3 regions of the Enterobacter huaxiensis genome follow, and region 1 is predicted to be linked to each of the others. Evidence: predicted binding sites of a transcription regulator. Region 1 holds the regulator's gene; each other region holds the start of a gene.
The links. The regulator PurR, encoded in region 1, represses purine synthesis genes. The targets are predictions, from matches to a motif close to CANGCAAACGTTTGCNTG.
Positions count from the first base shown of each region.

Region 2: D5067_RS00525 (nucleobase:cation symporter-2 family protein) is a predicted target of PurR. The motif match lies at 1,803-1,820, and genes of this name have one in related genera.
Region 3: cvpA (colicin V production protein) is a predicted target of PurR. The motif match lies at 1,579-1,596, and genes of this name have one in related genera.

Region 1 is NZ_CP043342.1:2,750,809-2,754,431, forward strand. It holds gene D5067_RS13130 (MFS transporter) at 1-766, opposite strand, end outside; gene cydH (cytochrome bd-I oxidase subunit CydH) at 930-1,019, opposite strand; gene purR (HTH-type transcriptional repressor PurR) at 1,317-2,342, shown strand; gene punR (DNA-binding transcriptional activator PunR) at 2,348-3,271, opposite strand; gene punC (purine nucleoside transporter PunC) at 3,386-3,623, shown strand, end outside.
Region 2 is NZ_CP043342.1:109,285-112,907, reverse strand. It holds gene recG (ATP-dependent DNA helicase RecG) at 1-441, shown strand, start outside; gene gltS (sodium/glutamate symporter) at 445-1,647, opposite strand; gene D5067_RS00525 (nucleobase:cation symporter-2 family protein) at 1,871-3,262, shown strand; gene D5067_RS00520 (AsmA family protein) at 3,382-3,623, shown strand, end outside.
Region 3 is NZ_CP043342.1:1,461,022-1,464,644, reverse strand. It holds gene purF (amidophosphoribosyltransferase) at 1-1,001, opposite strand, end outside; gene cvpA (colicin V production protein) at 1,035-1,523, opposite strand; gene dedD (cell division protein DedD) at 1,743-2,429, opposite strand; gene folC (bifunctional tetrahydrofolate synthase/dihydrofolate synthase) at 2,419-3,623, opposite strand, start outside.

The DNA of each region.
Region 1 (3,623 bases):
GATAGTTGCCGATGGAGAAGCCCACGCCAATGAGCACCAGCATCGCGGTAATAAAGATCGGCGTCGCGTGAGTAATATCGTGCAGCACCGGGGAAATATAGGTGTAGAGCGTAAACATCGCCCCTGCGCCGAGAACGGTGGTCAGCAGTGCGGAGAGCACCTGCGGGCGCACCAGCACCGACAGCTCTTTACGCACGTCAGGGCGTTCGCCTGCGCTGCCTTTTGGCAGGGAGAAGAACAGTGCCACCATCGCGACAATGCCCAGCGCCGCGGTCGCGAGGAAGGACATACGCCAGCCGATCGCTTCACCCAGCCAGGTTGCAGCAGGCACACCGCCAATGTTGGCGATGGTCAGCCCCATAAACATGGTGGCAACCGCGCTGGCCTGCTTGTGCTTCGGCACCACGCTTGCCGCAACCACCGAGCCCAGACCGAAGAAAGCGCCGTGGTTAAGGCTGGTCAGAATACGGGAGAGCATCAGCGTGGTGTAATCCGGAGCGAGGGCTGAAAGCACGTTGCCTAGCGTAAAAATAGCCATCAGGAAAATCAGGGCGTTGCGGCGCGCGCGGTGCGAGAGCAGCAGCGTCATCAACGGCGCGCCAACCATCACGCCAACCGCGTAGGCGCTAATCAGCATACCGGCAGCCGGAATAGAGACGTCCACGCCTTTGGCGATGACGGGTAAAAGCCCCATTGGGGAGAATTCAGTAGTGCCAATCCCAAAAGCGCCAATCGCCAGGGCCAGCAGAGGAAAATTGATTTTCATGGGTTAACTCCGGATGCCGTGTCATTTCTCGACACAGAACAAAGAAGCCAAAAGCATGACATCAATCACAAAAAATGAGAAGTTAACATTTTGGCAAAAGATTTTTGCCGGAGGAGTAACAATCGGGGAAAATCGGAGGGAAAATACTCTCCCCCCGTTTGAATCAGTGCAGAACAGCCGTCAGACCCGCGGCAACAATCAGAGCCAGCACGATGATGGTGGTGGTCAGCGAAAACTTAAGATCGGTATTCATCAATTATTCTCCTTTTAATCACCCTACGAAAAGTGAGCTTGCTCATTTTTACACAGTTTACGTCAAAAATCTTCCTGGATTTAAACTGATATCCACTTTTGCTCTTCCCCTTTTCATCAAGATAGGACAAAATTCCACGCTAAATTTATTAGCGTACCGGCCATTGACCCCCTCCTGACGTCCTGTGTCGTTTTCCCGGCGTGTCGCAACTCAAGATTGCGTGATAAGGGTGAGAGAAGGCAAACGTTTACCTTCAAGTTTTTCAGGAGTTTAGGATATGGTCTGGAGTGACATTTCATGGCAACAATAAAAGACGTAGCAAAACGCGCAAACGTTTCCACTACAACCGTATCACACGTTATTAACAAAACCCGCTTTGTTGCAGAAGAGACGCGCAATGCGGTCTGGGCCGCGATCAAAGAGCTGCACTACTCACCGAGTGCGGTTGCGCGAAGCCTGAAAGTTAATCACACCAAGTCGATTGGCCTGCTGGCCACCAGCAGCGAAGCGGCCTATTTTGCCGAGATCATCGAAGCCGTCGAGAAAAACTGCTTCCAGAAGGGTTACACCCTGATTCTGGGCAACGCCTGGAACAGCCAGGAAAAGCAGCGCGCCTACCTGTCGATGATGGCGCAAAAGCGCGTCGACGGCCTGCTGGTCATGTGCTCTGAATACCCGGAGTCGGTTCTCTCTATGCTGGAAGAGTACCGTCACATCCCGATGGTGGTGATGGACTGGGGCGAAGCGCGGGCCGACTTTACCGATTCCGTCATTGATAACGCCTTTGAAGGCGGCTATATGGCGGGCCGGTATCTGATAGAGCGCGGTCACCGCGAGATAGGCGTCATTCCCGGCCCGCTGGAGCGCAACACCGGCGCTGGCCGTCTGGCCGGCTTTATGAAGGCGATGGAAGAAGCGCTGATCAACGTGCCGGAAAACTGGATTGTTCAGGGTGACTTTGAACCGGAATCCGGCTACCGCGCTATGCAGCAGATCGTCTCCCAACAGCACCGCCCTACCGCGGTATTCTGCGGCGGCGACATCATGGCGATGGGCGCACTCTGTGCGGCGGACGAACTGGGTCTGCGCGTGCCGCAGGACATCTCCGTTATCGGGTATGACAACGTGCGCAACGCGCGCTACTTCACCCCGGCGCTGACCACCATTCACCAGCCGAAGGACTCCCTGGGTGAAACGGCGTTTAATATGCTGATGGACAGGATCGTCAGCAAGCGCGAAGAGTCTCAGTCCATTGAAGTCCACCCGCGCCTCATCGAGCGCCGTTCCGTCGCGGACGGTCCTTTCCGCGACTACCGTCGTTAATGGCTTTACGGGGCCAGTTTATCTGGCTCCCGTAACCACTCCCTGTTCAACGTTTCACTGTCACCCAGGTAGTCCAGAAGCCAGGCCATGGCCGGCGAAACGTCATTTTGCTGCCAGGTCAGACAGCAGGCCGCATCCGGGAACGGATTTTCCAGCGTCAGGGCAACCCACTCTCCGGCGTCAATGCGCGGTCGCGCAAAGTGAACCGGCACCATCGCGACGCATAGCCCCGCAGAAAGGCACGTAGCCGAGGATTCCCAGTCAGGCGCCACGACGCGGCGCTGGTTGTCCAGCAGCCAGGTAATGCGCTTGGGCAGCGAACGCGACGTATCTTCCAGCACCAGCGACGGCCAGTTGCGCAACGTGTCGTCGCTGAGCGGCCCTTCCATGGCCGCCAGCGGGTGATCGCTTGCGACAACGCATTTCCAGCTCAGCATGCCCATATCGCGAAACGCGTAACGTCCGCCCACGGGGATCGCCTGCGTCGCGCCGATGGCCATCTCCGCCCTGCCGTCTGCCAGCGCGTCCCAGACGCCGTTGAACACCTCCTGGGAGACGCGCAGCTCAACGTCTGAGAAATGGCGATAGAAATCAACAATCATTTGCCGGGTGCGCTCAGGCTTAACAATGTTATCTACAGCGATGGAGAGATGCCCTCGCCAGCCGTTAGCGATCTGCTGACACTGCTCGCGGGTGATCTGCATTTTTTTGATAACAGACCGCCCTTCTTTCAAAAACCAGGCCCCGGCAGGCGTTAACTCGACGTCGCGATGACGCCGTTCAAAGAGCGGAACCGCCAGCCACTCCTCCAGCTGACGCACGGTGTAGCTGATGGCCGACGGGACGCGGTGCAGCTCCTGCGCGGCGCCGGTAAAACTGCCGTTACGCGCAACGGCGTCCACAACTTCAAGAGAATAATCTGACCACATTTTCTGCCTGCAAAAAATTTGAATGCACTTACCAAATATTAGCGTTTCACAAGCCGCTTTGCACTCCCTACACTCTCGGCCAACGTACACCTGCCTCCTCAGGAGAATAAAATAATGCAACCCAGGAAAGGATTTTTAGTCTGGCTCGGCGGCCTAAGCGTGCTGGGCTTTTTAGCGACCGATATGTATCTGCCCGCGTTCGCCGCAATGCAGGAAGATTTGCAAACCCCTGCCGCCGCCATCAGCGCCAGCCTGAGCCTGTTCCTCGCGGGCTTCGCCATCGCGCAGCTGCTCTGGGGACCGCTCTCTGACCGCTTTGGTCGTAAACCGGTGCTCCTCCTCGGTCTGGCTA
Region 2 (3,623 bases), 2.3 Mb from region 1:
ATCGCCACCACGGTGATTGAAGTGGGCGTCGACGTCCCGAATTCCAGCCTGATGATCATCGAAAACCCGGAGCGACTTGGCCTTGCACAGCTTCACCAGCTGCGTGGTCGCGTTGGCCGCGGTGCGGTCGCCTCCCACTGCGTGCTGCTCTACAAAGCCCCGCTCTCGAAAACGGCGCAGATGCGTTTGCAGGTGTTGCGCGACAGCAACGACGGTTTCGTGATTGCGCAAAAAGACCTGGAGATCCGCGGCCCGGGCGAACTGCTGGGCACGCGCCAGACCGGTAACGCCGAATTTAAAGTGGCTGATTTACTGCGCGATCAGGCCATGATCCCCGAAGTTCAGCGTCTTGCTCGCCATATACATGAACGCTATCCCGAACAGGCGGCAGCGCTAATTGAGCGCTGGATGCCGGAAACCGAGCGCTATTCTAACGCTTGAATATCAGCTGAACATGGGCAGCATCAGGTAAAGCTTGATGACTATCGCATTCACAATATCAATAAAGAACGCCCCCACCATCGGCACCACCAGAAACGCGATATGCGACGGCCCGAAACGCTCTGTGATGGCCTGCATATTTGCAATCGCCGTGGGCGTTGCTCCAAGGCCAAACCCGCAGTGCCCTGCCGCCAGGACCGCCGCATCGTAATTTTTACCCATCACCCGCCATGTCACAAAGATGGCGTAAAGCGCCATGAACAGGGTTTGTACCGCCAGAATGGCGAAGATTGGCAGCGCCAGTGAGGCCAGCTCCCACAGCTTGAGGCTCATCAGCGCCATTGCCAGGAAAAGCGATAAGCAGACGTTCCCCATGACCGACACCGCGCGATCAAAAACGCGATAAAAACCGGTCATCGCCAGCCCGTTGCTCAACACCACGCCGACAAAAAGTACGCAGACGAAGGTTGGCAGCTCCAGCACCGTACCTGACAGCCATTGTGCAATCGTCTTCCCCAGCGTCAGGCAGATAGCAATTAAGGCAATGGTCTCTATCAGCACCAGCGAGGAGATGGTGCGTTCGGCGTCCGGCTTTTCAAAAATGGTTGGCGCAACGTTATCGTCGGGAATGCCCTGCGGCGTGGGAGAGTGCTTCACCAGATAGCGGGCCACGGGCCCACCCAGTAGGCCGCCTAATATAAGACCAAAGGTGGCGCAGGCCATCGCCACTTCCATCGCATTTTCAAATCCGTACTGTTCAACAAACACCTCGCTCCAGGCGGCACCCGTACCGTGACCACCAAGCAGCGTCACAGAGCCGGCGAGCAGCCCCATCAGCGGGTTCAGGCCAAGGAGATACGCCATGCTGAGCCCAATTACGTTTTGCATCAGCAAAAGGCCGATAACCACCAGCAGAAAAAGGCCCAGCACTTTTCCACCGGAGCGCAGACTGGCCAGATTCGCATTCAGACCAATGGTGGCAAAGAATGCCAGCATCAGCGGGTCTCGCAGCGACATATCGAAATCAAATTCCAGGTCCATGCTCTTTTTTAAAATCAGTAGCGCAATGGCCACCAGCAAACCGCCCGCAACCGGCTCAGGTATGGTGTATCTCTTAAGCAACGAAATGCTGTGCACCAGCTTTCGCCCAAGCAGAAGTACCAGCGTTGCGGCAACAAGGGTGGTCAACGTATCGAGATGGATCATAGGTGGCTCCTGTTATGCGCACGCAGCCTGTTCACGCGGCATTCCCCTGGACAATTTTTGCTCATCATGAGCTCAATATTGAAAAGTGTAGGGGACTTTCTGACATCAACATGAGAAAAGCCATACCCCTATGGTGGCTATTACAATATTTTTCGCTGGCAATCGTTTGCTTTTACCAAGTGGTCAGATAAAATGCCCGCTTTTCACCCTGGGATTGCCGCCGATGTCCGTTAACACCGTAGAGTCTCCTGATGCGCAACCGGTTGCGCAGAAGCATAATAGCGAATTAATTTACCGCCTTGAAGATCGTCCGCCGCTGCCGCAGACGCTGTTCGCTGCCTGTCAGCACCTTCTGGCGATGTTTGTTGCGGTGATAACGCCAGCGCTGCTGATCTGCCAGGCGCTCGGGTTACCGGCGCAGGACACTCAGCACATCATCAGCATGTCCCTCTTTGCCTCCGGCGTCGCCTCTATTATTCAAATTAAAGCCTGGGGTCCGGTAGGGTCTGGATTGCTGTCGATTCAGGGTACCAGTTTTAACTTTGTCGCCCCGCTGATCATGGGCGGCACGGCGCTCAAAACCGGCGGCGCGGACGTCCCGACCATGATGGCGGCACTCTTCGGCACGCTCATGCTGGCCAGCTGTACAGAGATGGTGATTTCCCGCGTTCTGCACCTGGCGCGCCGCGTCATCACCCCGCTGGTCTCCGGCGTGGTGGTGATGATAATCGGCCTGTCGCTGATTCAGGTGGGTCTGACCTCCATCGGCGGTGGCTATGCGGCAATGAGCGACCACACCTTCGGCGCACCGAAAAACCTGCTGCTGGCAGGCGTGGTGTTGGCGATCATCATTCTGCTTAACCGTCAGCGTAACCCTTACCTGCGCGTGGCCTCGCTGGTTATCGCGATGGCGGCCGGTTACCTGATGGCCTGGGCGCTGGATATGCTGCCGCAAAATACCGCACCGACGAATGCCGCGCTAATCACTATCCCAACGCCGCTTTATTACGGCCTGGGCATTGACTGGAACCTTCTGCTGCCGCTGATGCTGGTCTTTATGATCACCTCTCTGGAAACCATCGGCGATATCACCGCAACCTCTGACGTCTCTGAACAGCCGGTGTCTGGCCCGCTGTATATGAAGCGTCTGAAAGGCGGCGTGCTGGCGAACGGTCTGAACTCGTTTGTTTCCGCCGTGTTCAACACCTTCCCGAACTCCTGCTTTGGCCAGAACAACGGCGTGATCCAGCTCACCGGCGTTGCCAGCCGTTACGTTGGCTTTGTGGTGGCGCTGATGCTGATTGTCCTCGGCCTGTTCCCGGCGGTGAGCGGCTTTGTGCAACACATTCCTGAGCCGGTTCTCGGCGGCGCGACGCTGGTCATGTTCGGCACCATCGCGGCCTCCGGCGTGCGTATCGTCTCCCGCGAGCCGCTTAACCGCCGCGCGATCATGATTATCGCGCTGTCGCTGGCCGTCGGTCTGGGCGTGTCTCAGCAGCCGCTGATCCTGCAGTTTGCGCCGGACTGGGTGAAAAACCTGCTCTCTTCCGGCATCGCGGCTGGCGGTATTACTGCTATCGTGCTGAACCTCGTTTTCCCGCCAGAAAAGAACTGATCCCCTTCAAGGCGGGCAGTCAATGCCCGCCGTGACATCTCTTTACACCATTCCCGCCTTGAGGATTGCGCATAAATCGTGCATAACTCCTTTATGTGCGTTTCACGGGATGGAAGACCATGAAATTTATTGGAAAGCTGCTCGTCTATCTTCTTATCGCCCTGCTCATTGTGGCACTGGCGTTTTATTTCCTGCTCCAGACCCGCTGGGGTGCGTCACAGGTCAGCAGTTGGGTTACGGTAAATACCGATTACGAACTGAATTTCGACCTGATGGATCACCGCTTTTCATCGCCTTCCCACATCATTCTGGAAAACGTCACCTTTGGTCGTGACGGCAAACCCGCCACGCTGGTCGCCAA
Region 3 (3,623 bases), 1.3 Mb from region 1:
GTGCGGCCAACGTAGCGGTTCTTCACGAAGCCCTGACGGTACGGTTTATCCAGAATACGGGCGATTTCCAGCGCGATATCGCAGGAAGTTTCCGGGATTGGGATCACCACGTCGATGTCCAGGTCGTCCCACTCGCGGGCAATTTTCTCGCCCAGCTTCGTCCCCATGTTCACGCGCGCGCTGTAAACGGAGATTTTGTCGATGAACGAATCCGGACGGGCGAAGTATACGTATTCGAACAGGCACGGATTGCTGACCGGGTTGTCTGCACACTGGCGGGTAAACAGCTGGCCCTTCTCGGTGATGTAGACCGCTTCACCCGGCGCGACGTCGCGCAGGAATTCAAAGCCCAGCGTATCCAGCGCCACGCTTTCGGAGGCGACCATATACTCGGTACGGCCATCGCCCAGGTCACGCTTGCCGAGCACCAGAGGACGGATACCGTTTGGATCGCGGAAGGCGACCATGCCGTGGCCGATAATCATTGCAACGCAGGCATACGCGCCGCGGATCAGGCGGTTAGTCGCGGCAACGGCGGCAAAAATGTTATCAGCTTCCAGCGGGTAGTGACGGAAGTTATCCAGCTCGCTGGCAAAAATATTGAGCAGGATTTCTGAATCAGAGGTGGTGTTAATGTGGCGACGTTTCTCTTCAAACAGCTTTTTACGCAGCTCATGGGCGTTCGTCAGGTTGCCATTGTGGGCAAGCGTGATGCCATAAGGAGAGTTGACGTAGAAAGGCTGAGCCTCAGAGGCGCTGGAGCTGCCAGCGGTAGGATAACGAACGTGACCAATCCCCATATTACCCTGCAGGCGCTGCATATGGCGGGCTTCAAACACATCGTTTACCAGGCCGTTTGCTTTACGTAAACGGAAGCAGTTGTGTGCATCAATGGTGATGATGCCCGCAGCGTCCTGTCCACGGTGCTGAAGCACCGATAATGCGTCATAAATAGACTGGTTAACCGGCATGAAACCGGCGATACCGACAATACCGCACATTCGTCTTTTCCTCGTTAAGCCACATCTCAGGGTTTATGCCCTGGGCAAGAAACTCGACGAGCTTTGCAGATAGTCAAAGAACCATCTGATGATGAAGCTGAACTCTGGAATGAGCTGCGATTTCTGCCAGTCTTCGCTTTTCGAGAACCCGGTGAAGGTATCCAGGAAGAACAGTATCGCGGCCACAATGAGCACGCCTCGCAACGCCCCGAAACAGATCCCGAGCACCCTGTCCGTCCCTGACAGACCGGTTTTCTCGACCAGCTGACCTATCACGTAATTGACGATAGCGCCGACAATCAGCGTCGCGATAAACAGCACCGCGATGGCGATTCCGTTTCGGACCAGTTCATCTTCAAAGCCCGTGAACCAGACAGACAGGTAAGTGTAGTAATGACTGGCAACAAAGAAAGCACAACCCCAGGTTACCAGCGATAACGCTTCACGAACAAAGCCACGGATCAGGCTAACCAGACAGGAAAAACCAATCACCGCAATGATGGCGTAATCAATCCAGACCATATGTGTCCCACGATTAAACGCCCTGTCATCCAGTTCGGGGCGAATTCTAACAGAAAAAGAAAACGTTTGCGTAGGGATTTCCTTCCCGCGCGTAAATAAAAAAGGCGCTGAAAAAATGCTCAACGCCCCCGTCCTTTTGACGTCTCTTTGAACGTCTGCTCTCCCTCACTCCGCCCCTCGCCCCTTTGGGAAGAGAGCCGGGGTGAGGGGTAGATCTAATCAGTTCGCGCTGTAGTTCATCACCACGCCGCTCAGACCGGAGATCTGCTTCAGCTCGCCCAGCGAACCCTTCAGCTTATCTTTCGAAGCATCCGGACCAACGAGAATGCGGGTAATTTTACCCTGCACCGGCGTGGTCGGTGAAGTGTAAACGCGGTATCCCGCGCCGCGCAGTTTACTCACCACCTCGTTGACTTTATCCGCATTTTTTAACGCACCGAGCTGAACAACGTAGGCTTTTCCGGTCGGCGCCGCGTCCTGTTTTGCCGGCGGTGGCGTTTCTGAGGCAGCAGCCAGCTGCTCGGCAGCTTTATCCCGCTGCGGTTTCGGCTGCGGCTTCTCTACCGGTTTCGGTTTTTCTACAGGCTTAGGCTGCTCTACCGGCACCGGATCAATCTCGATGTTACTGTTCGCGGCCAGACGCGACGGATCGAGCGACGGCGCGGCAGCATCCCCTGCACGTACCTCTTCAGCCGCGCCTTCCGGCGGCTGAGCGGGCAACGCCTGAGTTGCGGCCGGCAGCATGTCCGGCTCATCACGATCGCCCGCCTTCGGGACTAATGGAATGGCTGCAAACTCATCCTGATAATGCTTCTTCTGCCCGTCGAGCAGCCCTGGGAGGATAATCACCCCGAGCGCGACCAGCACAATAGTTCCTGTTAAACGGTTCTGAAACTTACTCGCCACCGGTTCTCCCCGCGTCCATCACTTCCATGACATGTGCCACGGTGTGGAACGACCCACACACCAGCACGGTATCTTCTGGTTTAGCCTCCGCCATCGCGGCATGCCAGGCCTGCGCCACGCTGCCGTAAATTTCGCCCTTGCCGAGATGTTCCATCAGCTGTTCAGCAGTGGCGCCGCGTGGCCCTTCCAGAGGAGCACAATACCAGCTATCGACCACAGTCTCCATGCAGGCCAGCGTGCCGCCGATATCTTTATCATGAAGCATACCGATAACCGCCAGCACGCGCCCGGTTTTTGGTAACGATTTGAGACGTCCTGCGAGATACGCCGCCGCATGAGGGTTGTGCGCCACATCCAGAATCAGACGCGGCGATTCGCTGACAATCTGAAAACGCCCCGGGAGGATCGCGTTCTGAATACCGTCGCGGATCGCCTGTTCGCTCACCTTCAACCCGCTGACGCGCAGTGCTGCAAGCGCGGTTGCAGCGTTAGGCTGTGGAACCTGCGGCAGCGGCAGGTTATCCAGCGTGCCCTGAGCATCGCTGAAACGCCAGCTGTTATCCTGTACCTCATACTGCCAGTCAACGCCGCGACGCAGCAGCCGAGCGCCCTTCTCATTGGCCACGTCTGCAATAGTGTGCGGCATATCGGGCTCACCGACGACCGCAGGCTTACCTGCGCGGAAAATACCGGCCTTCTCGCGCCCAATGCTTTCACGGTCTGGCCCCAGCCAGTCCGTGTGATCGAGCGCAATACTGGTGACAACAGAGACGTCGGCATCGACCATGTTGGTTGCATCAAGCCGCCCGCCCAGGCCAACTTCCAGAATCACCACGTCCAGCTGCGCCTGCTTAAACAGCCACAGCGCGGAAAGCGTACCGTATTCAAAATAGGTTAATGAGGTCTCGCCGCGCGCGGCTTCAATAGCGGCGAACGACGCCGTATGGGCCGACTCCGACAGCTCGGTATTCTGCACGCGCACGCGCTCGGTATAGCGCACCAGGTGGGGAGAGCTGTAAACGCCAACCTTATAGCCCGCCGCCATCAGCACCGATTCCAGCGTACGGCAGGTGGTGCCTTTACCGTTCGTTCCGGCGACGGTAAACACAAACGGTGCGGGCTTTAGTACATCGAGACGCGCGGCAACCTGGCTTACGCGCTCAAGCCCCATATCGATGGTTTTACTGTGCAGGT